Regions from separate parts of the Streptomyces sp. NPDC007088 genome, predicted to be linked through region 3. Evidence: riboswitches for the same ligand, from Rfam matches in the RefSeq annotation. Region 3 holds a riboswitch; each other region holds the start of a gene.
The links. Region 3 has a riboswitch for cyclic di-AMP ahead of ACFYMP_RS02695 (M23 family metallopeptidase). Riboswitches for the same ligand answer to the same signal wherever they lie in the genome.
Positions count from the first base shown of each region.

Region 1: linked by a shared signal. The riboswitch ahead of ACFYMP_RS07685 (transglycosylase family protein) and the one ahead of ACFYMP_RS02695 (M23 family metallopeptidase) in region 3 are both predicted to bind cyclic di-AMP.
Region 2: linked by a shared signal. The riboswitch ahead of ACFYMP_RS24695 (M23 family metallopeptidase) and the one ahead of ACFYMP_RS02695 (M23 family metallopeptidase) in region 3 are both predicted to bind cyclic di-AMP.

Region 1 is NZ_JBIAFO010000003.1:454,290-463,625, reverse strand. Features, by position in the region: gene ACFYMP_RS07695 (septum formation initiator family protein) at 1-12, opposite strand, end outside; gene eno (phosphopyruvate hydratase) at 177-1,463, opposite strand; gene ACFYMP_RS07685 (transglycosylase family protein) at 1,838-2,587, opposite strand; cyclic di-AMP (ydaO/yuaA leader) riboswitch at 2,592-2,768, opposite strand; gene ACFYMP_RS07680 (transglycosylase family protein) at 2,954-4,057, opposite strand; gene ACFYMP_RS07675 (cytochrome P450) at 4,210-5,445, opposite strand; partial or broken gene ACFYMP_RS07670 (Uma2 family endonuclease) at 5,876-6,211, shown strand; gene ACFYMP_RS07665 (nucleoside triphosphate pyrophosphohydrolase) at 6,202-7,206, opposite strand; gene ACFYMP_RS07660 (SurA N-terminal domain-containing protein) at 7,337-8,020, opposite strand; gene ACFYMP_RS07655 (protein kinase) at 8,163-9,336, opposite strand, start outside.
Region 2 is NZ_JBIAFO010000017.1:126,225-135,560, reverse strand. Features, by position in the region: gene ACFYMP_RS24705 (PrsW family intramembrane metalloprotease) at 1-191, shown strand, start outside; gene ACFYMP_RS24700 (aldo/keto reductase) at 252-1,196, opposite strand; gene ACFYMP_RS24695 (M23 family metallopeptidase) at 1,328-2,470, opposite strand; cyclic di-AMP (ydaO/yuaA leader) riboswitch at 2,483-2,622, opposite strand; gene ACFYMP_RS24690 (PP2C family protein-serine/threonine phosphatase) at 2,837-4,276, opposite strand; tRNA gene ACFYMP_RS24685 (tRNA-Met) at 4,461-4,534, opposite strand; gene ACFYMP_RS24680 (ABC transporter permease) at 4,628-6,637, opposite strand; gene modA (molybdate ABC transporter substrate-binding protein) at 6,787-7,659, opposite strand; gene ACFYMP_RS24670 (helix-turn-helix transcriptional regulator) at 7,834-8,232, opposite strand; tRNA gene ACFYMP_RS24665 (tRNA-Lys) at 8,580-8,652, opposite strand; gene ACFYMP_RS24660 (amino acid permease) at 8,803-9,336, opposite strand, start outside.
Region 3 is NZ_JBIAFO010000001.1:606,873-616,208, forward strand. Features, by position in the region: gene ACFYMP_RS02670 (DUF4192 family protein) at 1-820, opposite strand, end outside; gene ACFYMP_RS02675 (hypothetical protein) at 817-1,341, opposite strand; gene ACFYMP_RS02680 (N-6 DNA methylase) at 1,338-2,345, opposite strand; gene ACFYMP_RS02685 (hypothetical protein) at 2,433-2,735, opposite strand; gene ACFYMP_RS02690 (GntR family transcriptional regulator) at 3,152-3,829, opposite strand; gene ACFYMP_RS02695 (M23 family metallopeptidase) at 4,034-4,822, opposite strand; cyclic di-AMP (ydaO/yuaA leader) riboswitch at 4,835-4,986, opposite strand; gene ACFYMP_RS02700 (M16 family metallopeptidase) at 5,286-6,671, opposite strand; gene ACFYMP_RS02705 (M16 family metallopeptidase) at 6,692-8,059, opposite strand; gene ACFYMP_RS02710 (DNA topoisomerase (ATP-hydrolyzing) subunit A) at 8,389-9,336, shown strand, end outside.

The DNA of each region.
Region 1 (9,336 bases), on a different contig from region 3:
CCTCGCTGGCATCGTGCCTCCCCGTGCACCCGTGAAACGCGCGGACGTCCTGAACACGCGTACGTCCCCGCACACGGTACGGGACCGGGTGCGGGGACGTACGGAGGCCGTGCGCCCCGGGGCGGGCCGTCAGCCGGGTGCCGACGGACATCGCGCGGGCGCGGGGGCCCGGGGGCTCAGCCCTTGAAGCGCGGGAACGCGGAGCGGCCCGCGTACACGGCGGCGTCGTCGAGGATCTCCTCGATGCGCAGGAGCTGGTTGTACTTGGCGACGCGGTCGGTGCGGGCCGGGGCGCCGGACTTGATCTGGCCGCAGTTCACGGCGACGGCGAGGTCGGCGATCGTGACGTCCTCGGTCTCGCCGGAGCGGTGCGACATCATGCACTTGAAGCCGTTGCGCTGGGCCAGCTCCACGGCGTCCAGGGTCTCGGTCAGCGAGCCGATCTGGTTGACCTTGACGAGCAGGGCGTTCGCGGAGCCCTCCTCGATACCGCGCGCCAGACGCTCCGGGTTGGTGACGAACAGGTCGTCACCGACGAGCTGGACCTTGTCGCCGAGCTTGTCGGTGATGGTCTTCCAGCCGGCCCAGTCGTCCTCGTACAGCGGGTCCTCGATGGACACGAGCGGGTACGCGGAGACGAGCTCCTCGTAGTACTCGGTCATCTCGGCGGCCGAACGCTCCTTGCCCTCGAACAGGTACTTGCCGTCCTTGTAGAACTCGGAGGCGGCGACGTCCAGGGCGAGCGCGATGTCGCGGCCGGGCACGTAGCCGGCTTCCTTGATCGCTTCGAGGATGAGGTCGAGGGCGGCGCGGTTGGACTCCAGGCTCGGGGCGAAGCCGCCCTCGTCGCCGAGGCCCGTGGACAGCCCGCGCTGCTTCAGGACCTTCTTGAGGGTGTGGTAGACCTCGGAGCCCCAGCGGACGGCCTCGGAGAAGGACTCGGCGCCGATCGGCGCGATCATGAACTCCTGGATGTCCACGTTGGAGTCGGCGTGCGAGCCGCCGTTCAGGATGTTCATCATCGGCACCGGGAGCAGGTGCGCGTTGGGGCCGCCCAGGTAGCGGAAGAGCGGCAGGTCGCTGGCCTCGGAGGCGGCGTGCGCGACGGCGAGGGAGACGCCGAGGATGGCGTTGGCGCCGAGCGAGGACTTGTCCGGGGTGGCGTCCAGGTCGAACATCGCCTGGTCGATCAGCCGCTGCTCGGTGGCGTCGTAGCCCACCAGCTCCGGGCCGATCTGCTCGATGACGGCCAGCACGGCCTTCTCGACGCCCTTGCCGCCGTAGCGGTTCGCGTCTCCGTCACGCAGTTCGAGGGCCTCGAAGGCCCCGGTGGAGGCGCCGGAGGGCACGGCAGCGCGGCCCGTGCTCCCGTCGTCGAGGCCGACCTCGACCTCGACCGTGGGGTTGCCTCGGGAGTCCAGGATTTCCCGGGCTACGACGACGTCGATGGACGGCACGAGCATCTCCTTCGTGGGATGTGAAGCAGGAAGTGCGGGGTGCGTGAGCACCTTGCGACATGAGCCTAACCGGCTCGGGACCCGAGGCCCCCCGAAGCCCGCCCGCTAAGACGAAACGACCGGACGCAAGGGACATCGGGCGCATATCCGGCGCGTCGCCGCCGGGGCGGGTGAGCATCTGAGCCGTCCGCCGTGACACATGAGCCCGCCGTTGAGCGGGGCGGCGCACGGACGAGCCGGGCGGCCGGAACGGACCCCGCCCCGGCACGCGCGGGGGACGCGGGCCGGGGCGGGGCGGCCCCGAGGGGCCGGGTGGCCCTGTGGGGCCGGGGCCCTGGGGGTGGGCCGGGGAGCGGCGGGCGCGGGGCCCGCCGGCCGGGTCAGCTCAGGTGGAGCTGCTGGCCCGGGTAGATCAGGTCGGCGTTCTTGACGATGTCGTCGTTGAGCTGGAACAGCTTGGACCAGCCGCCGGAGACGTGGTGCTTCTGCGCGATCTCGCTCAGCGTGTCGCCGGTGACGACCTTGTACTCGCCGTCGCCCTTGGGGACGATCTTGCCGGTGTCGGTCGTGACCGTGCCGGTCGTGGACTTGGGCGCGGCCTTCGGGGCGGGCTTCGGCGCGGCCTTGGGCTGCGGGGCCGCCTGGCGCTGCTGGCCGCGCGAGGCGGCCTGGCCGTCGGTGTGCTGCGGGGCGGCCTGCTGGGACTGCTGGCCGGAGGAGGAGCCGCCGGTGCTGACGCCCGGGTCCACACCGTCGTTGGTGAGGCCGCCGGCGCCGGCGCAGGACCAGGCGCCCGGTCCCTGCATGGCGAGGAGCTTCTCGGCGGTGGCTATCTGCTGGCCCTTGGTGGCCAGGTCGGCGCGCGGGGCGTACTGGGTGCCGCCGGCGGCGGCCCAGGAGGACTGGTTGAACTGGAGGCCACCGTAGTAACCGTTGCCGGTGTTGATGGACCAGTTGCCGCCGGACTCGCACTGGGCGACCTTGTCCCAGGTCGAGACGGAGGCGGCGGAGGCGGTGCCTGAGGCCATCAGCGGGACGGCGATGGCGGCGCCGGTGACACCCGCGAGGGCGACGACCCGGGTGGCCCTGGAAGAACGACGGTGCTTGTTGCCCTTGCTGGAAAACAGCATGAAGAGGTCTCCTCACCGACGCCTACGAGGTGAGCTGTCGGGTTCGGGCCCGTGAGTTGCCCGGCCGTGCGACCTTGCGCACGACTTCACCCCGAGCCCCGCGCACCGCCCGGATCTCTCCGGACGGCACGCGGGGCGCAAACCTTGGGTCCCCCGCTCCTGCCTTCGGCGCTCGACGCGACGACTGTCCCGCACGGTCGCCGGCAGGATTCGGCGTGACGGCCATGGGGGCTCCCGGTGGGGAGCGGAGACGACGTTAAGCAAGAAACAACCGGAACTTCAAAGACGATCAGGGCTGTTGAGACTCATGTCTCACTTGCCCTCAACCGGACAAAGGGGCTCGAACCCTGACACCCTCTTGTCCGGTTATTGACCCGAATCCACACCAAGATCCAGGCTCTGGCCAGGGAGGATGAGGTCGGGGTCGGCCCCGACGACCTTCTTGTTCTCCTCGTACAGCGCGGTCCAGCCCTCGGGGAGCTCGTGGGCGTCCGCGATGGCCCAGAGACTGTCGCCCGAACGCACCGTGTACGTCTTGTCCTTGGTGGCGCCGTTCGCCGACCTCTGCCCGTTTTCTCCCCGCGAGGCGTGGAGTTCGCCGGCCGGGGAACGGTCCACTCCGGCGGCGGCCGGGTCCTGGGTGTCCGCGTCGCCCGGCTCCCGGTCCGTCGCGTCGCCGGAGACGGGCGACGCGCCGTCCTCCTCCTCGCGCGAGGAGGGCTCGCCGGAGGGGCTTTGGGTGTCCTTCTTGGCGTGGCGGCCGGAGGGCTTGCCGGAGGCGTCGCCCCCTTCCTCCTTCGCGGAGGGGGAGGCACTTGACTCGGCGTCCGGTGCGGACGTTTCGTCCGAGGTGCCCGGCTTGGCGTGCTTCGAGGTCTTCTCGGGCGACTTCGGCACCTCGGCGCTCTCGTCACCCTTGGCGTCCTTGGCGCCCTTGTCCTCCTTGTCGGACTTCTCCGCTTCGGGGGACTCGTCGGTCTTGCCGGACTCCGCCTTCTTCGCGGGGTCCCCGGAGTCCGAGGGCTGCGCGGAGGGCGAGGCGGGGACGGTCGAGGTGTCGCCGACACCCGCGCCCGCCGCGTCGTCGGTGCCGCCGTCCTCACGGGTCAGGCCCGCTCCGACAGCGCAACCGGGCCAGGCGGACGGGCCCTGGGCGGCGAGGATGCGCTGACCGACGAGGATCTGCTGGGCGCGCGTGGCCATGTCGGCGCGCGGGGCGAGGTCGAGACCGCCGTTCGCCTCCCACTCGTCGTCGGAGAGCTGGAGGCCGCCGTAGTAGCCGTTGCCGCTGTCGGCGCTCCACGAGCCGCCGGTCTCGCATTCGACGAGGCGGTCCCAAGGGCCCTGGTCCGCGCTGGCGCCGGTCGCGCCGAGCAGCGGGATGGCGATGGCCGAGCCGGTCACTCCTGCCGCGACGACAAGGGCCGGGGCCTGGCGGGGGCGTCGGTGACGGCCGTTCCCGGAGAGCATGCGGTTGCCTTTCGCGTGACAGCTGGATCGGACGTGAACGTAGCCGGATTCGAATGCCTGTCACAAGTCGATGCAGCCCTGATCACACGAACATCACATTTTTGACGTCGGTTCAGGTCGCACGAGCTGCCACATCACGGGTAAGTGGGGTATTACGCGCCGCCGTCCGGGGCAGGAGTGACGGGAGTGAAGCGGACGGGCAGGGTGCGCAGCCCCCGCATGATGAGGCCGCCGCGCCAGCGCAGCTCCTCGGGTTCGGCGTCCAGCGCGAGGTCCGGAAGGCGGGTCAGCAGCCGCTCCAGCGCGGTCCGCCCTTCGAGGCGGGCCAGCGGCGCGCCGAGGCAGTAGTGGATGCCGTGGCCGTAACCGAGGTGCTGGTTGTCGCGGCGCGCGAGGTCGAGCGTGTCGGGCGCGGTGAAGCGCTCCGGGTCGCGGTCGGCCGCCGCGAGCACCACGAGTACGGGGTCCCCGGGCGCGATGTCCTGCTCGCCGACGCGCAGTGGCGCGGTCGCGTACCGCCAGGTGGCCAGTTCCACCGGGCCGTCCCAGCGCAGCAGTTCCTCGACGCCGGTCGCGAGCAGTCCCCGGTCCCCGGCGGCCAGGGACGCCTGGAGGCGGGCGCGTTCCTCCGGGTGCCCGAGCAGGGCCAGTACGCCGTTCCCCACGAGGTTCACGGTCGTCTCGAAGCCGGCGAACAGGAGGATGAAGGCCATCGCGGCGGCCTCGTTCTCCGTCAGGTGCTCCCCGTCGTCGGAGGCGCGGACGAGGTCGGAGATGAGGTCGTCGCCGGGGTCGAGGCGTTTGCGGTGGATGAGTTCGGCGAGGTAGCCGCGCATCTTCCTGACGGCCCGGCCCACTCCCCCGCGCGGTCCGCCGCCGTGCCGGATCATCATGCCCGCCCAGTCGCGGAAGTCGTCCTGGTCCTCGCGCGGGACGCCGAGCAGGTCGCAGATGGCGTAGATGGGGAGCGGGAAGGCGAACTCGTGGATGAGGTCCGCCTCCCCCCTCTCCGCGAACCCGTCGACGAGGGCGTCGGTCAGTTCGCGTACCCGAGGCTCGAAAGCGGCGACCCGGCGCGGGGTGAACGCCTTCGACACGAGGCGGCGCAGCCGGGTGTGGTCGGGCGGGTCGATGTTGAGCAGGTGCGTCATGAGTTCGGCCTTGCGCTCGCCCGGGATGCCGGTCTTGCCCTTGGCGTGGGCGGACTCGGCGTGGTGCGCCGGGTTCTTGGACAGCAGGGGCTCGGCGAGGGCCTGCCGGGCCTCGGCGTACCGGGTGACGAGCCACGCCTCGACCCCGCTGGGCAGCCGGGTCCAGCGCACCGGCGCGTGCTCGCGCAGCCAGGCGTACGCGGGATAGGGGTCGGCGGCGAACTCCCGGCTGAACAGCGGCGGGGTCGGGCCGGGTACCGCGAGGGGGCAGGCGGGGGCGGTGGGGCCGTCCGGGGCGTCCGTGGCGGCGGGGCCGTCCGTGGCGGCGGGGCCGTCCGTGGCGGCGGGGCCGTCCGTGGCGGCGGGGCCGTCCGGGGTGGCGGGGCCGTCCGGGGTGGCGGGGGCGTTCTCGGTCACCGGTCGACGGTACCGGGCCGGGCGGGGGGCTCCTTCGGCGCTGCCTCCGTCCGTGCGGGCCCGGCGGCGTGGACTCCCGTGCGCGGCTTTCACTCTTTCGTATATACTTGCGGCATATGCCCCAGGTAGGCTCTTGAGTACGGCCATACTCCGTCCGCAGACCGATTTCCACATGGCCGTGCTACGGCTGCTGGAAAACGCGCTGTTCGACCAAGTACCGGACGACCTGTAACTCGACAGAGACAACCGGCCGGAGCCCGGCCTGATGCTCGTCCCCTGGGCTGCCCGTACGGGCCCCGCTCAGACTTTCCACGAACCCGCCGACATCCTGCTCGCCGTCGAAGTCGTCTCGGCGGAATCGGCAGAGCGGGATCGGCGGATCAAGCCACGCAAGTACGCGGCAGCGGGCATCAGGCACTTCTGGCGGGTAGAGGGAGTCGATGGCCGCCCCGTCGTCTACGTCCACGAGGCGGACCCGGCCACGGGCGTCTACGCCCTGACCGGAATCCACCACGACCGGCTGCGGGTTCCCGTACCCGTCGCGCTCGACATCGACCTTTCTCTGCGCCGCCCCCCTCAGCCCTGACGGCCCTCCGCCGCCAGGATCGCGTCCCGGTACGCGCGTGCCGCGCCGCGCAGGGCGGCCTCCGGGTCGACGCCCTCGGCCTGGGCCTTCGCGGCGAGGGCGAGCAGTTCGTAGCCGATACCGCCGCCGGGGCCGGTGGGCAGGTCCACGTCGAGGGCCGCCGTGCGGGCGCGGGAGTGGAGTTTCGCGGCGAGGGACAGGGCGGGCTGGCCCAGCGGTACGCCCTCGGTGACCGAGGTGCGGCCCTTCTCCTCGGCCTTCCTGCGCAGCCACAGGGCGCGGACGTCCTCGGGGGTCTCGGCGCGCTCCTCGCCGAAGACGTGCGGGTGGCGGTGGACGAGCTTGTCGACGATGGCGCCGGCGACGTCGTCCACGGAGAAGGGCTCCTCCGCGTCCTCCTCCGCGATCCGGGAGTGGAAGACGACCTGGAGCAGGACGTCGCCGAGTTCCTCGCGCAGTTCGGCGCGGTCCCCCGTCTCGATCGCCTCGACGAGCTCGAAGACCTCCTCCAGCGCGTACGGGGCGAGGCCCTCGTGGGTCTGGAGGCTCGACCACGGGCACTCGGCGCGGATACGGTCCATGACCTGCACGAGGTCGAGCAGGCGCGCGCCCGGCAGGTCGTAGGAGGCGGGCAGCAGTTCGAGTTCGGGCATCGCGAAGCGGCCGGAACCGGCCATCGCGGCCAGCTGGTCGGTCAGGCGCCGGTCCCCCGCCGCCTCGCTCTCCCCGCCGGGCCCGCCGGGCAGCACGACGACGGTCGAGCCGCCGGCGCAGAACTCGACCAGTTCCCGCGCCTCGGGCGCGTACCGCTCGACGGTGATCCCGGCCTCGCGCAGGTACGGGAGCTGGGGGTGGTCCGGGTCGGCGCACAGCACGCGGGCGGCGGTGCGCAGGGTGTCCCAGGCCGGCCAGGACAGGAGCCCGGGGGCGACCCGGTGGCTCGTGGTGAGCAGGACGATCCGGCCGGGCCCGGCGGCGGGGGTGGTTGCGTTCACCCCCCGAACGTAACGCAGTGGCCGCGCACCCCGGCGGGCGGCGGCGGGTACCCGGCCCACCGTGCCCGGCCCGCCCTGCCCGGTCAGCCCTGCTCGGCCCGGTCAGCCCTGCTCGGCCCGCCCTGCCCGGTCAGCTCTGTTCGGTGCCCGCCGGTTTCGAGACCTCGCGCAGCCAGGCGGGCTGGGTGTCGGCGCGGCCGCTGGTGCGCGCGTTCCACGAGCCGTAGCGCGGGTTGATGTCCACCTTCAGTTTCTTCCCGGCGACGGACAGCGCCTTCCAGAACGCGTCCTGCCCCTCCTTGGTGTTGGGGTCGGCGCCGAGCGCCCGGTAGAGCTTCTGCGCGGCGATCTCGGTGCGCAGGCTCTCGTCGAGGCGGGCGGGCGCGACCTCGTTCTGCTGGAGCCACGCCGTCTGGAGGGCCTTGTCGCCCCCGGCCTGCTGGGCGAAGGAGGCGCGCAGCCGCTGGACCTCGGCGCGGCTCACGGTGACCCCGGCGTCCTTCGCGGCGCGGTGCAGGACCCGGTCGCGGACCATGGACTGGAGGGTGAAGCGGGACAGCTTCCCGCTCTTGCCGACGATCTGCTCGTACGTCTTGGTGTCGGGGCTCGCGGCGCGCTGCGCCTCGCGGACCTCGCTGACCCGGCTCTCCAGTTGCGCGACGGTGATGCGCTGGCCGCCGACGACGGCCGCGGCGCCCGGGTGGGCCTCGCTTCCGCACGCGGACAGCAGGGGGACGCCGGCGAGCAGCGCGGCAAAGAGGGCGAGCCCGGTGGTGCGGCTACGGCTGCGGCTGGTGCGACGGCGGCTGTGCACGGGGAGCCTCCCAGAGATTGTGCTTCGGAGCACAAGCTTGCGGTGATCGATGTTAGGCAGTCGGCAGCCCGCGGGCTACCGCTTCGACCAACGATTCGCGGCCAGTTGTGTGGCGCACGGGGCGGTCCGCGCTGACGGGGCCTCAGTGGACGCGGCTCAGCCACCGCAGGGTGCGGCGGATCTCGGCGGGGAGCGGATGGCCGGGGCCGTGCAGCCGTTCGGCGTCGGACAGCAGCGAAGACAGGGCCTCGCGGGCGGCGGCGTGGTCGCCGACGGCGAGCAGGACGTGCCCGGTCCTGCGCCGTACGTCGAGGGCGAGCAGCCGGTCACCGGCGTACGGGTGGGAGAAGTACGCGAGCAGTTCGCGGTACTCGGCGAGGGCGCCCGCGGCCTCCCCGAGCTGTTCGAGGCACTGGGCGGCCTCGTAGCGGAAGCGCAGCGCGTCCCGGTCGGCGGGCCCGGCCTCGGCGGCGCGTTCCCCGGCGAGGCGGCGCAGTTCGGGCAGGGCGCGGCGGTACTGGCCGTCCTCCATGAGGGTGGCCGCGTACTGCTTGCGCAGCATGCGGACGACGACGGAGCCCTCGCCGTAGCTCGCGGCGGCCGCCGGCAGGAGGCCCCCGAGCAGGTCGACGGCCTGGGTGACGCGGCCCTCGCCGAGCAGGTGCTTGACGTGGTCGACGGCGGTGGCCACGTCGGGGGCGCCGCGGGAACCGGCCGTGACGGGGAGCGGGCGGGGGCCGCGCGGGTCCGCGGGAGCCGGGGCGGCGGGGCCGGGGGCCGCCGGGCGGCCCTGCCACGGGGCCTGCGGGCGCAGGAAGGGGCGGAGCGGGTCGCGGGGGCCCACGGGGGTGCCGCGCGCGGGCAGCAGCGGCACCAGTTCCTCGTACACGGCGTGGGCGCCGGGCGGTCTGGCCTGCGGGTCCTTCGCGAGCAGCCGCTCCACGAGCGCCGCGAGGGCCGGGGGGATCTCGGGGCGCGAGTGGCGGACCGGGAGCGGCTGCTCGTGCAGGTGGCGGTAGAGGACGCCGAGCGCGGTGCTGCCCGTGAACGGCACCTCACCGGTGAGCAGTTCGTAGAGGAGCACACCGAGCGCGTACAGGTCGGTGTACGGGCCGACCGCGCCGCCCATCGCCTGCTCGGGCGCCATGTAGGCGGGCGTGCCGATGGGGGTGCCGGTGTGGGTGAGGCGTGTCGTGTCGGTGTCCATCACGGAGGCCACGCCGAGATCGAGGACGGTCACCAGGCCGTCCTCCCCGACCATCACGTTGCGGGGCTTGAGGTCGCGGTGGACGATCGGCAGCGCGTGCACCGCGCAC
Region 2 (9,336 bases), on a different contig from region 3:
CGGCCTGGAACACCCCGGCGACGGCGCACGGGTACGGGTACGGGCAGGGCCACGGGCACGGCCCCGCGCCCCACGGGAACGCGTCCCCCTCGCCGTACGGGGAGCCCGCGCGGTACGGCGAGGCAAACCCCTACGCCGCGAACCCGCCCCCGCCCCCGGACGCGCCGCGGCCCGCCACCGGCCAGACGTAGGACGTCGGCCGGGGCGGGCCGGGTGGTGCGGGGGGCCGGTCGCGGGGCCGCGCCGCCGCCTCAGGCGGAGGCGGTGGTGAGGCGGCTCAGCTCGTCCTCGGTCAGTTCCAGGCCGGCGACGGCGACGAGCGCCTTGAGCTGCTCGGGGGTGCGCGCGCTGGCGATCGGCGCGGCCACGGTGGGCTGGGCGGCGAGCCAGGCCAGGGCCACGGTCGCCACCTCGGCGCCGTGCGCCTGGGCGACCTCGTCGAGGGCGGTGAGGACCTTCTGCCCGCGCTCGGTCTCCAGGTGCTTCGCGGCGCCCTCGGCGCGCACGCTCTCCACGCTGGTCCCCGGGCGGTACTTGCCGGTGAGGAAGCCGGAGGCGAGCGCGAAGTAGGGGACGGTCGCGAGTCCGGCGCGCGAGGCGACGTCCTGGAGGGCGCCCTCGTAGGTGTCGCGCGAGACGAGGTTGTAGTGCGGCTGGAGCGCGACGTACTTGGCCAGGCCCTCGCGGTCGGAGAAGTCCAGGGACTCCTGGAGACGCTCGGGCGAGATGTTGGACGCGGCGATCGCCCGGACCTTGCCGGCCCTCACGAGTTCGTCGAGGGCGGTGATGATCTCGCCGACCTCGACGGAGGTGTCGTCGAAGTGCGTGTAGTAGAGGTCGATGTAGTCGGTGCCCAGCCGGCGCAGGGAGGCGTCCGCGCCCGCCTTGACGGTGGCGGGGGACAGCCCCTTGAAGTCGGGGTGGGAGCCGACCTTGGTGGCGATGACGACGTCGGAGCGGTTGGAGCGGGCCCGCGTCCACTCCCCGATGATCGTCTCGGACTCGCCGCCCTTGTTGCCCGGGACCCAGTGCGAGTAGGCGTCGGCGGTGTCGACGAAGTTGCCGCCGGCCGCGGCGTAGGCGTCCAGCACCGCGAAGGACTGCTCCCGGTCCGCGGACCAGCCGAACACGTTGCCGCCCAGGGACAGCGGGAAGACGTCGATGCCGGAGGAGCCGAGTGTGCGCGTGGAGGTCATGTGCGCTCTCAACGCCGGGAACGGCATCGCTTATTCCGGATACCGCCGCCCCGTACGCCGCCCACCGCCTCTCGCGCGCGGACCGGGGCCCGGCGGGACAGGCGGTACCCGGCGTGCGGGGCGGCGCCGGATCAGGGGTTCTGCCCCCTGCTGCGGAGCCAGCCCATCGGGTCGATCGCGGCGCCGCCGCCCGGGTGGACCTCCAGGTGCAGGTGGGGCCCCGTGACGTTCCCGGTCGCGCCGACGCGGCCGATGACGTCGCCGGTGGTGACCTGCTGGCCCGCGCTCACCGAGATCGAGGACTGGTGGCAGTACCAGAGCTCGGTGCCGTCGTCGAGTTCGAGGACGGTGCGGTAGCCGTAGGCGCCGGACCAGCCGGCCTCCTTGACGGTCGCCGAGTGGACCGCCTTGAGCGGGGTCCCGGTCGGCGCGGCGAAGTCGAGCCCGGTGTGGTGGCCGGAGGACCACATGGAGCCGCCGTCGCCGAAGTGCGAGGTGAGGGTGTAGGAGGCGACGGGCAGCGTGTAGCTCCTGGCGAGCCGCGCGAGCCGTTCCTCCTCGGCCTTGGCCTTCGCTTCGGCCTCCGCCTTCGCCCTGGCCTCGGCCTGTGCCTTCTTCCGCGCGGTCTCGGCCTTCTTCTGCTCGGTGGCGGCGTGCTCGGCCGCGGCCCGCGCGGCGGCGGCCTCCGCGGCCCGCTGAGCGCTCCGGTCGGCGCTGTCGGCCTGGGTCTCGGCCTGGGTGAGGATGCGGGCGCGCAGGGCCTCACCGGCGTCGGTGGTGCCCTGGTCGAGATCGGCCTGGGTGACTCCGGCGCTGGTGAGCGGGGAGGCGGCGGGGTTGGCCGCGAGCTGGGCGGGGGCGTCGCCGTCCTCGCCCGCGACGTCGTCGATCAGCGTGCCGACTCCGGGCAGCGACCTGGCCTCCGGCAGGGCGTCCTTGACGTCCTTGAGCTTCGGGAAGGACTCGGGAAGCGACAGCTGGACCTTCGGCTTCTCCTGCGCGGTGGCGATACCGCCGGCGCCGACGGCCGCGAGGACGCCGACTCCGAGGACCGTCGAGCTGCGCGCGAGACCGCCGCGCTGCCTGGCGACGCGGTGCCGGCCGCGCACCGGGACGACGGTCTCCTCGGTCGGGTTCCACTCCCCGGTGCCGGGCTCGGGCACCGGGCGGGGGCCGGAGCCCCCGTCGGGGCCGGGGCCGTGGGCTCTCCCGGAGTCGTAGAAGGAGGTGGGGGCGGACCCGGTGGGAGCGGGGGCAGGCGGGTTGGACGCCACGAGGGCGGCACTCCTTTCCTTCCTTCTCGCCTACCGGGTTAGCTGACGGGTTCGGAGCAGGAAGGTCTCCTACGGACACCAGGACGCGATGTCCGATTCACCCCAGGAAGTTGGTTCCCCGGTTCCCTCGCGGGATTCGGCGCGTGCGCGCGGAGCCGTCGCTGTTGACGGCTGGGACGACCGCGCTGCGTTATCGAACGTTAATAGACACGAGGCGTGGATTCCAAGCCGTTCCCGTTGATCATTACGGGCTCCGGCCTGGGCTTAAACGGACATGGGGCATCCGATCCGGACGAGTTGACCGCCCATCCGGAGGGGGCGGAAAACTGACGGTGCGTCAGTTGTTATGGAAGCGCGTCCACCTTCTCACCCTCGGTGACCACCCTCGGACGATCCGTGCGGACCATGCCGGCCGTCCGGTCCCGGGTGCTGTGCGGCGTCGGCGCTCTCCTCCCGAAGGCGCTCCGGAGCGACCGCGGCGGCCCCGGAGCGCGGACGGCGTACGGCGAGCAGCGCCATGTCGTCGGTCGTGGCGCCGCCGGTGTGGTCGCGCACCTCGCGCGTGAGGGTCCTGAGCAGGGCCGCGGGATGCTCGAAGACGCGTCCGCGCAGCCGCTCGACGGGATCGTAGAAGCGGCCCCGGGTGTCGCGCGCCTCGGACAGCCCGTCGGTGTAGAGCAGCAGCATCGCGCCCGGCGGGTACTCCGTCTCCTCGGCGCGGTCGGGCCAGGTGCCCAGCTCCCCCATGCCGAGCGGCAGGGCGTGCTCGCCGGGCGAGAGGACCAGGACCCGGCCGTCGTGGTGCAGCAGGAGCGGTTCGGTGTGCCCGCGGTTGACGACGCGCAGGACGCCGCCGCCGTGCGGGATCTCGACGAGCACGGCGGTCGTGAACCCCTCGAAGGCGTCGAGCGCGCGGCGCCGCGCCCCCTCCCGGGCGAGCGCCCGCTCCAGCCGGGCGGCCACCCCCTCGATGGTGGACTCCTGCTCGGCGGCCTCCCGGAACGCGCCGATCACCACGGACACGGCCTCGACCGCGCCGAGCCCCTTGCCGCGCACGTCGCCGAGGACCATGCGCACGCCGTGCGGGGAGTCCTGCACGGCGTAGAGGTCGCCCCCGATGAACGCGTCGGCCTCGGCGGCCTCGTACTGCGCGGCGATGTCGAAGCCGCCGATCCGGCCGGGCGGCACCGGCAGCACGGCGCGCTGCGCCGCCTCGGCGACGTGCTGCACGGAGGCGAGCTGACGGCCGCCGTGCCGGATCACCAGATTGATCAGCGCGGCCAGGAGACACACGACGGCCACCGTGATCAGTTCCATCACGAACGCCGCGGTCGAGAGGTTGTGCTGGGCGAGGTGCAGGACCGTCGCGAGCACGAGCCCCGCCACCCCGGTCCCCACGGTGACCACGAGCCCCGAGAAGGGCGCGGCGATCAACGGGGCGGCCGTGAAGAAGGGGGCGGCGAAGTAGGTGGGCGGCGCCGTCAGCCCGAAGACGAAACCGGCGGCGAGCAGCAGGGGCGGGAGCGCGCGCACGACGGCCCGCGCCCACCGGTCCCGCCTGCCGCGCCCGCCCAGGACGAGCGGGGGCGGCGGCGGGACCGGCTTGTAGTCGGTGCGGGGGTCGTCGTCGGCAGGACCGGAGGAGGCACCGCCCCCCTCCGCCCCGGCGAAGGACCCGGCGTCCTGGCCGGGCCCGTCCCGGCCGCCGACGGCGCCGTACTCGCCGGGAACGCGGTCCGCACCGCCCGTGCCGGGGGCGCCGCGCTCCTCGGGAGCGCCGTGTTCGTCGGGCTTTCGCGTCCCCACGGCTCGCCTCCCGCCCGCTCTGCGCCCCGCTCCTGCCGTTTCCGTGCTCTCCTCACGTTTCCCCCCAGGAGCGGCTCCGGCTACTTGGGGGCGGCCGAGCGGGTACCGCCCCCGGGAGAGCCGACGGGGACACACGAAAACGCCGGAAGCCCGGTGCACGAATGCACCGGGCTTCCGGTTTTAGTAGCGGGGACAGGATTTGAACCTGCGACCTCTGGGTTATGAGCCCAGCGAGCTACCGAGCTGCTCCACCCCGCGTCGGTAAACACAACTATACGCCATGCCGGGGACGCCCCCGACCACGTGCGGCTCCCTCCGCCGCGGGCCCGGCGCCGCGCCGTCCGGGGCGCCTCACAGCCGTACGAGGGTGACTTCCGTGGCCTTCACGCTGGTCCACACCTCGGTGCCCTCGCGCAGTCCGAGTTCGGCGGCGGCGGCCGGGGTGATCTCGGCGAGCAGTTCCGGGGCGCTGCCGGCCCGGCCCGCGACCAGGACGCGCAGCCGGCTGCCGAGAGCGGTGATCTCGCGGACCGTGCCGGGCCAGACGTTGCGCGGACTGCCGGCCGGCCGTTCCCGGTGGACCGCGACGGCCTCGGGCGCGACGACGGCGAGCGCGCGCAGGCCCGGCCCCGCCGGCGGCCCGGTCTCCCCCGGGTCCGCCGTCCCGGCCGCGAGGAGCGTCCCGCCGCCGTCCAGCGCCAGCGCGCCGTCCCCGGTGAGCGTGCCCGGCCACGCGTTGCGCCCGAGCATCCGCGCGACCCACGCGGAACGCGGCCGCCGGGCCACCTCGGCGGGCGGCGCGTCCTGGAGCGCCCGCCCCTCGTCGAGGACGAGCACCCGGTCGGCGAGCGACACGGCCTCCACGGGGTCGTGCGTGACGACGAGGCAGACCCCGCCGAACCCGTCGAGGTGCCGGCGCAGGGTGTGCCGTACCCGGGCCCGCGTCGTCTGGTCGAGCGCGGCGAGCGGTTCGTCGAGCAGGAGCAGCCGGGGCCGGGCGGCGAGGGCGCGGGCGAGCGCGACGCGCTGGGCCTGGCCGCCGGAGAGCTGGGCGGGGCGCCGGTGCGCGAGGTGCCCCACGCCGAGCCGGTCGAGCCACAGCCGGGCTTCGCGTCGCGCCTCGGCCCGGCGCACGCCGTGGGCGCGCGGCCCGTACGCGGTGTTGCCGAGGGCGCTCAGGTGCGGGAACAGGGCGCCGTCCTGCGGGACCCAGGCCACGCCCCTGCGGTGCGGGGGCAGGCCGGTGACGTCCCGGTCGCCCAGGCGCAGCCGCGCGTGCGCGCGGGGGGTGAGACCGAGCAGGGCGCGCAGCAGCGTCGTCTTGCCCGCGCCGTTGCGCCCGACGACGGCGACGGTCGTACCGGGCGCGGCGTCGAGCGACAGCTCGGTGTACCCGGTGACCTCGGCGTGCAGGGCGTACGGCCGCGCGGCCCTCCCGGGGGCGGCCGGATCGTCCTGCCCCGTGCCGCCGAGGCCGTCGCCGGGCTCCGCGCCGGCGGCGGCCGGCTCCCCGAGCACGGCGGCGGGTTCCCCGGGGACGGCGGCCGGTTCCCCGGGGACGGCGGCCGGTTCCCCGGGGACGGCGGCGGGGGGACCGTGCCCGCGGCTGCCGCCGCCCGTCGTCCACCGGCCGCGCAGCCCCACCAGGACGGCCATGGCGATGGCGAGCAGCAGCAGGGACACCGAGGTCGCGGCCTCCGGGGAGTCCTGGAGCAGGAGGTAGACCTGGAGCGGGAGGGTCTGGGTCGTCCCCGGCAGATTGCCCGCGAAGGTGATCGTGGCCCCGAACTCGCCGAGGGCCCGCGCCCAGGTCAGCGCGGCGCCCGCGGCCAGCCCCGGGGCGACCATCGGCAGCGTGACGGTGGCGAAGACGCGCAGCGGGGAGGCGCCGAGGGAGGCGGCGGTCTCCTCGAACCCCGGCCGCAGTCCGCCGAGGCTGCCCTCCAGGCTGATGACGAGGAAGGGCATCGACACGAAGGTCGCGGCGACGACGGCGCCCGAGGTGTGGAAGGGCAGCACGACGCCGAAGGTGTTCTCCAGCCAGGGCCCGAGCAGCCCGCGCCGCCCGAAGCCGAGCAGCAGCGCGACCCCGCCCACGGTCGGCGGCAGCACCATCGGGAGCAGCACGAGGGACCGTACGAGCACCTTGCCGGGGAAGTCGACCCGGGCGAGCAGCCAGGCGAGGGGCACGCCGAGCAGCAGGGAGAGCCCGAGCGCCCAGAAGGACACGACGAGGGACAGGCGGAGCGCCTCGGTGGTCTCGTGCCGGGTCAGGTGGTCCCCGAGCCGCGACCAGTCGGTGCGCGCGAGCACCCCGAGCAGCGGGACGAGCAGGAACGCGACCCCGAGCAGCGCGGGCACCGCGAGCGCGAGCGGCGCCCGCCGGCGGGCCGTACGGGGGCCGGACCCGCGCGGGCGGTGCCAGGCCGGGCGCTCGGCGGACGGGCGAAGCCCCCGGGGGCCGTCCGCGGGGCGGTCGCCGGGGGCCTCGGTCCGGTGTCCTTCGTCCGTCACGGCTTCTGGAACCCGGCGCCCTGAAGGATCTTCTGGGCCTCGGGGCCGCTGAGCCACCGCACGAAGTCGGCGGTGGCCTCGGTGTGCTTCGAGCCGTTGAGCGCGGCGGCCGGGTAGGAGGCGACGGCGTTCTGCGCGTCGGGGATGTCGACGGCGTCGACCTTGTCCGGGGCGGTGGCCGCGTCGGTCTTGTAGACGATGCCGGCGTCGGCCTCACCCAGCTCGACCTTGCTCAGCACGGCGCGGACGTTGGGCTCCTGCGAGACCGCCTTCACCTTGAGGTGCTGCTTGTCGAGGACCTGCTTCGAGTAGTTGCCGACGGGCACCTCGGGGGCGGCGAGCACGACCTTGAGCTTGCTGTCCGCGAGGTCCTTGAGAGCACCGATCTTCTCCGGGTTGCCCTCGCCAGTGGCGATGACCAGCCGGTTCTTCGCTATGACGGTCGGCGTGCCGGTCTCCCCCTTCAGCCCGTCCATCGTCTTGGTGTCGGCGGTGACGAGCGCGTCGGCGGGGGCGCCCTGCCGGACCTGCGCGGCGAGTTCCTGGGAGCCGGCGAAGGAGAAGGTGAGGGTGATGCCCGGGTTCTCCTTCTCGTACGCGCTCTTCACGGACGTGAACACGTCGGTCAGCGAGGACGCGGCGAGCACGGTGAGCTTCGCCTTCGCGGACTCCTTGACGTCCTTGGCCGCGGAACTGCTCGTGGCGCCCGGGTCCCGCTTCTCCGTGGCCTCGTCGTGGTCGTTCCCGCAGGCGGCGAGCGAACCGGCGAGGACGGCCGTGACGACGGCGGCGGTGGCGCGACGGCGCGCCGGGGACGAGAACGGCGAGAGCGACGAGGGCGAGAACGGCGAGAACGGGGACAGGGACATCGGAAGGTGCTCCTCTGAGTGGGGGAAGTCCGGCGAACCTCGGGGCGAGGAGGACCGGCGGACGGGGCGGACGGCGGAACCGGACGGGGCGGGCGCGGAGGCGGAGGGGGCGGGCACGGGACCGGACGGGGGCGGACGCCCGTGGGGCGGGTGCCCGTGGGGCGGGCGCCCGGCTCAGACCAGATCGATGTGCACGTTGGTGGACTTGACGCGCCCCACGGCCTGCATCCCGACCTCCAGGCCGAGTTCCTCGACGGCCTCCCGGGTGAGCAGGGACACGAGCCGGTGCGGTCCCGCCTGGATCTCGACCTGGGCGGCGACGTCGCCGAGCTTCACGGCGGTGACGATCCCGGGGAAGGCGTTGCGCGCGGAGGTGTACGAGATCTCGTCGTCACCGCCGCCCCCGCCCTGTCCCACCTCTATGGAGAAGGCCGCGAGATCACGCCCCTCGATGAACCGGCGCCCGGCCTCGTCCCGGTGCGTGGCGACCCGCCCGGCGTCCGCCCAGCGGCGCGCGGTGTCGGGACTGACCCCGAGCAGACGCGCGGCCTGACCAATTGTGTAGGACTGCATGTGCGGAAAACTAGGCCCGAACCCCTCGCATCTGCAAGATTTCAGAGGAATTCACGCGGCAGCTGCGAGACTCCGCCACCACGGCTCCCCGCGCCACGCCCCCACCCCCACCCACACGGCTCCGGCTCCCGCCGCGCCGGCGGCCTGGCGAGGGTGAGCGGGAGGAGCCCGTACGGCGCGCGCGGGCCAGGAGGGCTCCCGGGGGACGCGGCGCGGAGCCGGAACTCGCGGGCCACCGCCCCGAGTCGGCGTCCGGAGCGGGACCGGCCCGGCCCCCCGCACGCCCCGCGCCCCCGGGAAACACAGAACGGCCCAGGTCGTCTCCTCTGACCTGGGCCGCCGCTCGGTAGACCGTGTGGGACTCGAACCCACAACCAATGGATTAAAAGTCCACTGCTCTGCCAATTGAGCTAACGGTCCACGTGGTGCAACCCCGAGCATAGCCCGACAGCCCCGGAGAGCCGATCCGGTAGGGGGGTTCGGGGCTGTCGGGCCGGGGCGCCGGCGGGCCCGGCCGGGGGTGCGGGGCGCCGCGTACGTCACAAAGGGGGACAAACGCGACTCCCCGGGTCAGTCCTCCGGTGTCGGCTCCCCCCGCTTCAGGAACCAGTGGCGGGCCGAGGCGAACCACCAGGCGGACGCGGAGCCGAGGACGACCAGGACCGCGACCGGGGCGTAGTTGAAGGTGCCGACCGTGACCGGCGAGACCTGCGGGAGCATGAACAGGACGGTGATCACCAGGACCCAGACCACCGCGATCACGCCGATCGGCCGGGACCAGCGGCCCAGGTGCCAGGGGCCGCGCGCGAAGTCCTCGCCGCGGCGCAGCCGCAACAGGGTCGGCACGACGTAGGCGATGTACAGGCCGATCACCGCGATCGAGGTCACCGCCGCGTAGGCCGTCTCGTTGATCAGGTACGGCAGGCCCAGGACGAGGGCGCCCAGCGCGGCCAGCCACACGGCCGCCACCGGGGTCCTCGTCCGCGGGCTGACCGTGGACCACACCCGGGAGAAGGGCAGCGCCCCGTCCCGCGAGAAGGCGTAGATCATGCGGCTGTTGGCGGTCACCGAGGCCATCCCGCAGAAGAGCTGCGCGCCGATCAC
Region 3 (9,336 bases):
CCCACAGGTTTCGGGCGTGGGGAAGGTCGTCGTCGTCCGTGTGCGCTATGCCGGCATCCACGGCGCCGTCGTCGTGCAGACCGACGATGAGCTGTGTGGCCAAGTTGCGGTTGAGGGTGGTCGCTCCGGCCCGGAATTGGCTGACGGCCGCCTCGATCTGGGCGCAGGTCGAAGTGAGTGTGGAGTCGCGTCCGGCGCTGGTCGCGCACCGGGTGTTGAACTGGTCGACGGCCGTGTCCAGGGCCTTGAGGAAGTCGACGTCAGCGGGGGCCGCCGCCCGGAACTCCTTGACGATGTCGCGGGTGCGAGGGCCGGGGGTGCGGCCGAGGCGGGCCATCTGTGCTGCGACGCTGGTGGGGTCGTCGGCAGATGGGAGCGGTTCGCCCTCGCAGCATCCGTCGGTGGTGCACTCGTAGGCCCACCAGCGGTTCGCGACCAGGCCGATGGTCTGGAGGACGCAGGCGCGCTCGTTCAGGAGGGTGCTCGTGATCCAGTCGGTGACCGGTGCGAGGAGCGCGGCGGTGTCCCACGGGGTCTCGTTGGGGCGCGGGTCGCGGCAGAGGTAGACGATGACGCCTTGGTCGGGGTTGTGTCCACGGTCGTGGGCGTACGCCACGAACTGGCGGGCGGCGAGTTCGGCGGTGTCCTTCCACTCGGCGGGGTCGTCGGGCAGGGGGCACGTCATGCTCGGGCCGTCGGTGAAGTTCTCGCCGGGGGCGTGGAAGGCGATGCTGTCGTCGGGGTAGTGGCCGAGGAGGTACGGCAGGATCTCGGCGAGGTTGGGCAGGCTGGTGACCTGCACGGTGTTGTCGGGGCTCACTTCTGGGTTCCTTCTGTGGTCGGGGTGGGGTCGGACTGGCCGATGCGGGCGGGTGGGGGCGGGGCGGGGATGCCGCGCGGCTTGTTGGTCAGGGCAGGGAGTAGGCGGTCTCGGACGAGTGCGCCGAGGTCAGTGGCCAGGGCCTTGCTGGTCCGCGTGTTGAGGACGGCGTGCCAGGTGCGGCCGGGCTGGAGCCGGGCGTCGCGGGCGGCCTGTGCCTCGGCCTGTTCGGCGGCGGTCGCGGTGTCGGGGAGCGGGGGCAGGTCGGGGCCTGCGGTGATCCAGGTCTGGATGGCGAAGCCGCGGGACTGGATGCGCAGGCCGACGCTGTGACCGTCGGGGTGGAGGTAGAGGGCTTTGCGGTCGGGGGTGTCGGTGTCCTCCTTGCGCCAGGGCGGGTCGAGGGGCGGGGCGATCTGGTCGATGGGCGGTACGTCGATCTCGTCGCGGGGCGCGGCGAAGGCCGGGCGTCGGCGGCGTACGACGGGCGTGGTGCCGGGGCGGTCGAAGGTGCCGGTCACGCGACGGGCTCTTTGCTGGGCATCAGCTCGTCGACCAGGTCGAAGGCGCGGCGGACCGCGGCGAGCGAGTGGGCGGCTTCTAGGTGCCGATCGCGCTCCTCGAAGGCTTCGAGGGCTTCGGCGCGGGTCTTGGCGTAGTCGTCTTCCGGCGCGAGCGAGTCGGCGCAGCCGATGAGGCAGCGCGGACCGAGGTCCCAGATGATCGCGTTCACGGCGGCGCATCCGGCCGACAGCGCGTCGATGTCGTTGCCGTACCAGTGGAAGTCGTGCGGGTCGAGGCCGAGGTCGCGCAGTCGGACGGCGACGGAGCGGAACATCGTGCCCGAGCCGATGGCGGGTTCGCGGAAGGACATGCCCGGCTTCGCGAAGTCCTTGTCGACGGTGATGTTGGCCATCAGGTCGGTGATGCACGCCGGCGTGTGGTACTCGCCGCGCCACTTCTTGTCGCTCTTGTGCCGGAGGCCGGTGAGCAGGGGGCTGAGGACGTCGGCTTCGGAGCGTCGCCAGACGTCGTCGTGGCCGGTGAGGTCCATCAGGCCGGTGTTGATGGCGGCGCGGGTGACGGCGTGGACGGCGCGGAGCTGCTGCTTGTCGGGCTCGGGGTTCCAGGCCCAGTCGTGCAGGCGTATCGCGCGGTTGATGAGGTCGGGTCGGTTGATCCAGTGGCCGAGGTAGATCTCCTTGAGGAGCTGCGGGAGGTCTTCGGGCGCGAGGTTGAGCACCCAGTCCGCGAGTCCGGGGAGGTTGCGCAGCAGGGAGAGCCCGGCGACGGTGCCCAGGGGGACGTCGATGCTGCTGCCGCCGAAGGACTGATACCAGGCGTCGAGGACGTTCTCGGCGATCTTCCGGGCGTGCTCGTGCGGGTCGCGCGGGGCGGCGTAGCGGCGGGCTGTGATCTTGCCGGTGGTGCGGGTCTTGGACTTGGGCGGGGGCTTCTTCGCCCACGAGGGGGCGGGCCGTGCGGCGGTCGGGGCCGCGGCACGGGGCAGGAAGTCGTCGCTCACGACGGCGGAATCCTTTCTGCGGGCGCGCATGGGACCGCCCCGGTGCGCGGTGCGCGGCCGGGGCGGTGAGCGGGTGTGAGGGGAAGGTCAGCCGGTGTGCTGGAGGGAGCTGAGCGTGGCGAAGATGCCGCGTACCTCGATGTCGTAGGCCGCGTTGGGGTATCCGGCCTGGCGCAGTCCGCTGATGAGGAACATCAGGGCGGCCTCGTCCTTGTCCATGTCGCTTATGAGCTGGTCGAAGGTGGCGTCGCGCAGCTCGTCGGGGCGGTACTCGTACCCCTGGCGGAGGGTCTTCTCGATGTCTTCGAGGGTCGCGGCGGTCTGCTTGTCGGTGAGGCCGAGGAGCGTGGACCAGGACGCGAGCGTGACGTCGTCTACGGGGAGCTTCATGAGGGTGGCGCCTTTCAGGTGGGGCCGTGGCCCGCCCCCCCCGCGGCCCGGGCCCCGGGGGGGGGGGCGGGGGGGGGGGCGGGGGCCCGGGGGGGGCGGGGGGGGGGGGGGCCGGGCGGGTGCCCCGCCCCCCCGCCCGGGCGCCGCGCCCCCCCCCCCCCCCGGTGGGGGGGGGGGGGGGGCCCCCGCCGCGGCGGGGGGGGGGGGGCCCGCGGGCCCCCCCCCCCCCCCCCCCGGCGTCTCCCGTGCGGCGGCAGAACGTTTTCCGTAAGAATTCGGTCGCAGAGGGACACCACCTCGGACGAGAAGTCCGGAAAACGCGCAGGGGTCGCCGGGAGCCCTTCGCATTCGGCCCCGGAATTACGGGCACGACAAAGAGACCCCCGCATTACCCACCTTTGTATACGGCGCAATTGTTAATGTCGGCCGCCCACCGTGTTTACGGCATGTTGCGAAGACCTCACACGCTCCGTGCCGCGCAGCCGGTGAGCCTGCCGGGCCCGTTCACCGTGCTGCGCGGTCAGCGTCCTGGCCCGCTCGGCGTCCCCGCGGGCCACCGCGTCGACGATCGCGCCGTGCTCGGCCCAGGACTCCTGCGGCCGCGCCGGGGAGTCGACGGTCCACATCCAGACGATCTTGTGCCGTAGCTGGGTCAGCAGCGTGGTGAGCGCCTCACTGCCGGAGGACTGCACGAGGGTCTCGTGGAACCAGCCGCCCAGGGACCGCAGGTCCTCGTCCTGGCCGCGCCGGGCCCGCTCCTGGCCGAGTCTGACCAGCCCGCGCAGCACCTTGAGGTGGGCGTCGGTGCGGCGCTGGGCGGCGCGGGCCGCGCACAGCGGTTCCAGCAGCAGCCGCATCTCCAGCAGGTCGACGGCCTCCTGCTCGGAGGGCTCGGCCACGTGCGCGCCCGCGTGCCTGCGCGTCACGACGAACCCCTCGGCCTCCAGGGTGCGCAGCGACTCCCGCACCGGGACGCGCGAGACGCCGTACCGGCGGGCGAGCAATTCCTCGGTGAGCCGGCTGCCGCGCTCGTACACACCGGAGACGATGTCGTCCCGGATGGCGGTGCATACCGAGTGCGCCGGAATGCTCATGGACCGACCTCCGCTTTAATCCCCGCGAAACGCCGTCGATTGACGCCCGTTCAGTGACTCTATTAGAACAGGCGTGAATTTCCGATGGGAGACGGCATTCCATGGATATCTTTTGGCCGGAAAGCCACCCCGCACACGCGCAAGGCCCCCGGGGTGACCGGGGGCCTTGCGGGCAAGCGGAGCGGCGCGAGGGGACGCCGCGTCTCAGACGTGGACGCCGTGGGCGCGGAGGTAGGCGACGGGGTCCATGTCGGAGCCGTAGTCGGGGCCGGTACGGGCCTCGAAGTGCAGATGCGGCCCGGTCGAGTTGCCCGTCGAGCCGGAGATCGCGATCTGCTGTCCGGCGCTGACGCTCTGCCCGACGGAGACGGTCGCGGAGGTCAGGTGCCCGTACTGGGTGTAGGTGCCGTCCTGCATGCGCAGGACGACCTCGTTGCCGTAGGCGCCGCCCCAGTCGACCGCGACGACGGTGCCCGCGCCCACGGCGTGCACGCTGGTGCCGCTCGCCGCGTGGAAGTCGATACCGGTGTGGCTGCCGGAGGCCCACAGCGAGCTGCCGGCCTGGTAGCCGGTGGACACGTACGAGCCGTCGACCGGGGCGACGAAGGCGTTGAGGCGCTCACGCTCGGCGGCACGGGCGGCGCGTTCCTTGGCCTCCCGCTCCCGCTTGGCCTTGGCCTCGGCCTTGCGCTTGGCCTCCTCGGCGTCCTTCTTGGCCTGCGCGGCCGCTTTCTCCTGGGCCTCGGCCTGTTCGGCGGCGGCGTGCTGGAGGGCGGCCTGGGTGGCGATCTCCTCGGCGAGACTGTCGTCGAGGGTGATCGCCCGGGTCAGCCCGGTGTCGTGGACGGCGGGGGCCTCGGCGGCGAAAGCGGAGGCGGCGAGACCGCCGACGACGCCGGTCGTGGTGAGCGCGGCGACCGAGGCGGCGCGGGCACCGGCCCTGCTCCCGCGGCTGGGACGACGGTGCTTGCCGGAGGGGCGCGTGAACGCCATGGAGTGGATGGTCCTTTCCTTCCCTCTCGCCTACCGGGTTAGCTGACGGGTTCGGAGCAGGAAGGTCTCCTACGGCCACCGCCGGGCGGTGGCCGATTCACCCCAGTGGAACCTGGGTCCCCGGCTCCCTCGGCTCGCGCCTCGGGACTCGGCGATGACTGCCCGGTGCCGCTGGTGCGACGGGTGCCTGACGAACAGCCGGACCGACGCTAAACGGGACATCAGGGCCGCAACAAACGGAACCGGTGGTTTGTAGCGCACGCCACAGCACAGACAGGGCGTCATGCGGCATTCGGGACATGGGGGCAGGAGGCGGCGGAAGAGCCTCCGGCACAGGACGAAAGGGAACGCCCGCGCCGGACGGAGTGTCACGGACACGGCGGGGCCCCGGCGCCCTCCCTCTCCGGGAAGGACACCGGGGCCCTGAGTCCGCGTCAGCGGACCGCGTCGTGCCGGGCGGGCCTCAGCCCTCGACGACGGTGACCTCGCCGATACCGAGGGCGCGGACCGGTTCGGCGATCTGCGCGGCGTCCCCGACCAGGACCGTCACGAGGTGGTCGACCGGGAAGGCGCTGACCACGGCGGCGGTGGCCTCGACGGTGCCGGTCTCGGCCAGCCGGCGGTACAGCTGGGCCTGGAAGTCGTCGGGCAGTTGCTGCTCCACCTGATCGGCGAGGGTGCCCGCGACGGCGGCGGCCGTCTCGTACTTGAGCGGGGCGACGCCCACGAGGTTCTGCTCGGCGGTCTCCCGCTCGGCGTCGGTCAGCCCCTCCGCGGCGAGCACCCGCAGGACGTTCCACAGGTCCTCCAGCGCGGGGCCGGTGGACTCGGTGTCCACCGAGCCGCTGATGGCGAGCATCGCGGCGCCGGGCGCGACCGGGCTGCCCGCGGCCGGAGCGGCCGAGCGCAGCACCTGGCCGAAGGCGCGCACCCCGTAGGTGTACCCCTTCTCCTCGCGCAGGACCCGGTCCAGACGCGAGGTCAGGGTGCCGCCCAGGCAGTAGGTGCCGAGGACCTGCGCGGGCCAGACCCGGTCGTGCCGGTCGGCGCCGATCCGGCCGATGAGCAGCTGGGTCTGCACGGAGCCGGGACGGTCGACGATGTAGACGCGGCCGGTGTCGTCGGCGGTGATCGGCGGCACGGGCAGGGGCTCGGCGGTGTTCCCGGTCCACGCGCCGAGGGTCTCGGCGAGCAGGGCGTCGAGGTCCACACCCGTGAGGTCGCCGACCACGACGGCGGTCGAGGTGGCCGGGCGGACATGCCGTTCGTACAGCGCGCGGACGGCCGAGGAGTCGATCGCGGCGACCGTCTCCTCGGTGCCCTGGCGGGGGCGGGACATCCGGCTGTCGGCGGGGAAGAGCCGCTTCGACAGCTCCTTCGCCGCGCGCCGCGCCGGGTTCGCCGCCTCGTGCGGGATCTCGTCGAGACGGTTGGCCACGAGCCGCTCGATCTCGGCGTCGGCGAAGGCCGGGGAGCGCAGGGCGTCGGCGAGCAGGCCGAGCGCCTTGGGCAGCCGGGAGACCGGGACCTCCAGCGAGATGCGGACGCCGGGGTGGTCGGCGTGGGCGTCGAGGGTCGCCCCGCAGCGCTCCAGTTCGGCCGCGTACTCCTCGGCGGAGTGCTTGTCGGTGCCCTCGGTGAAGGCGCGGGCCATGATGGTGGCGACCCCGTCGAGACCGGCCGGCTCGGCGTCCAGCGGGGCGTCGAGCAGGACCTCCACGGCGACGATCTGCTGTCCGGGGCGGTCGCAGCGCAGCACGGTGAGCCCGTTGGGCAGGGTGCCGCGCTCGGGTGCGGGGAAGGCCCAGGGCTTCGCGGTGCCGGGCTGGGGCCGCGGGTGGAACTCCATGGTGCTCTGTACGGCGTCGCTCACTTCTGTGCCGCCTCCTCGTCCTGGTCGGTGTCCGCGGCTTCGTCCCGCGCGGCGGGGTCGCCCTCGGGGGCGGTGGGCTCGTAGACGAGGACGGCGCGGTTGTCGGGCCGCAGGCGGGCCGCGGCGATCTCGCGGACCTCGTCGGCGGTGATGTCGAGGACCCGCCCGACGGCGGTCAGCGCGAGCTGCGGGTCGCCGAACAGGACGGCGTAGCGGCACAGTTCGTCGGCGCGGCCGGCCACGGTGCCGAGCCGGTCGAGCCACTCGCGCTCCAGCTGGGCCTGGGCGCGCTCCATCTCCTCGGCGGTCGGGCCCTCCGCGGCGAAGCGGGCCAGCTCCTCGTCGACGGCCGCCTCGATCGTGGGGATCTCGACCTCGGCGGAGGTCTTGACGTCGAGCCAGCCCAGCGAGGGGGCGCCGGCCAGCCGCAGCATGCCGAACCCGGCGGCGACGGCCGAACGGTCGCGGCGCACCAGGCGGTTGTAGAGCCGCGAGGACTCACCGCCGCCGAGCACGGTGAGCGCGACGTCGGCGGCGTCGGCGGCGCGGCCGCCGTCCTCGGGCAGGCGGTAGGCCGCCATGAGGGCACGGGCGGGCACCTCCTCGCGGACGACCTCGCGCAGTTCCCGGCCGATCACCTCGGGCAGCGAGCCGTCCCGCGGGGGCTGCTTGCCGTCGTGGGAGGGGATGGAACCGAAGTACTTCTCGACCCAGGCCAGCGTCTGCTCGGGGTCGATGTCGCCGACGACGGAGAGGACCGCGTTGTTCGGCGCGTAGTACGTGCGGAAGAAGGCGCGGGCGTCCTCCAGGGTCGCGGCGTCCAGGTCGGCCATCGAGCCGATGGGGGTGTGGTGGTAGGGGTGGCCCTCGGGGTAGGAGAGCGCGGTGAGCTTCTCGAAGGCGGTGCCGTAGGGCACGTTGTCGTACCGCTGACGGCGCTCGTTCTTCACGACCGCCCGCTGGTTGTCCAGGGACTCCAGGTCGAGCGCGGTGAGCAGGGAGCCCATGCGGTCGGCCTCGAGCCACAGGGCCAGTTCCAGCTGGTTGGAGGGCATCGTCTCGAAGTAGTTGGTGCGCTCGAAGCTCGTCGTGCCGTTCAGGGAGCCGCCGGCGCCCTGGACGAGTTCGAAGTGCCCGTTGCCCTTGACCTGGGCGGAGCCCTGGAACATGAGGTGCTCGAAGAGGTGGGCGAGGCCGGTGCGGCCCTTCACCTCGTGGCGCGAGCCCACGTCGTACCAGAGGCAGACCGCGGCGACCGGGGTCAGATGGTCCTCGGAGAGCACCACCCGCAGGCCGTTGGCCAACCGGTGCTCGGTCGCTGTGAGGCCGCCGGAGCCGGCCCGGTCGGTGGCCGTGTGACCCATGGGCATGTACGTCCCTTCGCTCACCGGACCCCCCGCCGGCTGTCGCGCGCCGCCGGCGGGGGCGACCGGTGATGTCCGTCGGTGGTTGTCCGTCGATTCGTGCTGTCACTGTATGCAACCGCACGGACTTCTGGCGAAGTTCCCCTCGGTCCGGCGGACTCGCGCCGTGCGCGGGCACCCGCCGGCGGCCTCCCGGGCACCCCTCGCGGGGCCTCGTGGCGGGCCGCGTCGGACGGGTCGAGGTCGGGCTTGTCGGTACGGCGGTCCACAATGGTCCGCGTCAGAAGCAGACGATGCCGTGATCCACACGCGAAGGAGCCGCAGCAGCGATGGCCCGCCGCAGCACGAAATCCCCGTCTCGGGGCACCTCCCGGGCTGACGAAGGCGATTTCGAGGAGAAGATCCTCGACATCGACGTCGTCGACGAGATGCAGGCCTCCTACCTGGAGTACGCGTACTCCGTCATCTACTCCCGGGCCCTCCCCGACGCGCGGGACGGCATGAAGCCCGTGCAGCGCCGCATCGTCTACCAGATGAACGAGATGGGCCTGCGCCCCGACCGGGGCCACGTCAAGTGCGCCCGCGTCGTCGGCGAGGTCATGGGCAAGCTCCACCCGCACGGCGACGCCTCGATCTACGACGCGCTGGTGCGCATGGCGCAGCCCTTCTCGATGCGCGTCCCGCTGGTCGACGGCCACGGCAACTTCGGCTCGCTGGGCAACGACGACCCGCCCGCCGCGATGCGGTACACCGAGGCCAGGATGGCCGACGCGGCCTCCCTGATGACGGAGTCCATCGACGAGGACACCGTCGACTTCGCCGCGAACTACGACGGGCAGGAGCAGGAGCCCCTGACCCTCCCGGCCGCCTACCCGAACCTGCTGGTCAACGGCGCCTCGGGGATCGCGGTCGGCATGGCCACCAACATGGCCCCGCACAACCTGGCGGAGGTCGTCGCGGCGGCCCGCCACCTCATCAGGCACCCGGGCGCCGACCTGGAGACACTGATGAAGTTCGTCCCGGGCCCCGATCTGCCCACCGGGGGGCGCATCGTGGGCCTCGCGGGCGTACGGGACGCGTACGCGACGGGGCGCGGCAGCTTCAAGACCAGGGCGACCGTGGCGATCGAGAACGTCACCGCGCGCCGCAAGGGTCTGGTGGTGACGGAACTGCCGTTCACCGTCGGCCCCGAGAAGGTCGTCGCCAAGATCAAGGATCTGGTCGGCTCGAAGAAGCTCCAGGGCATCGCCGACGTCAAGGACCTCACCGACCGCGAG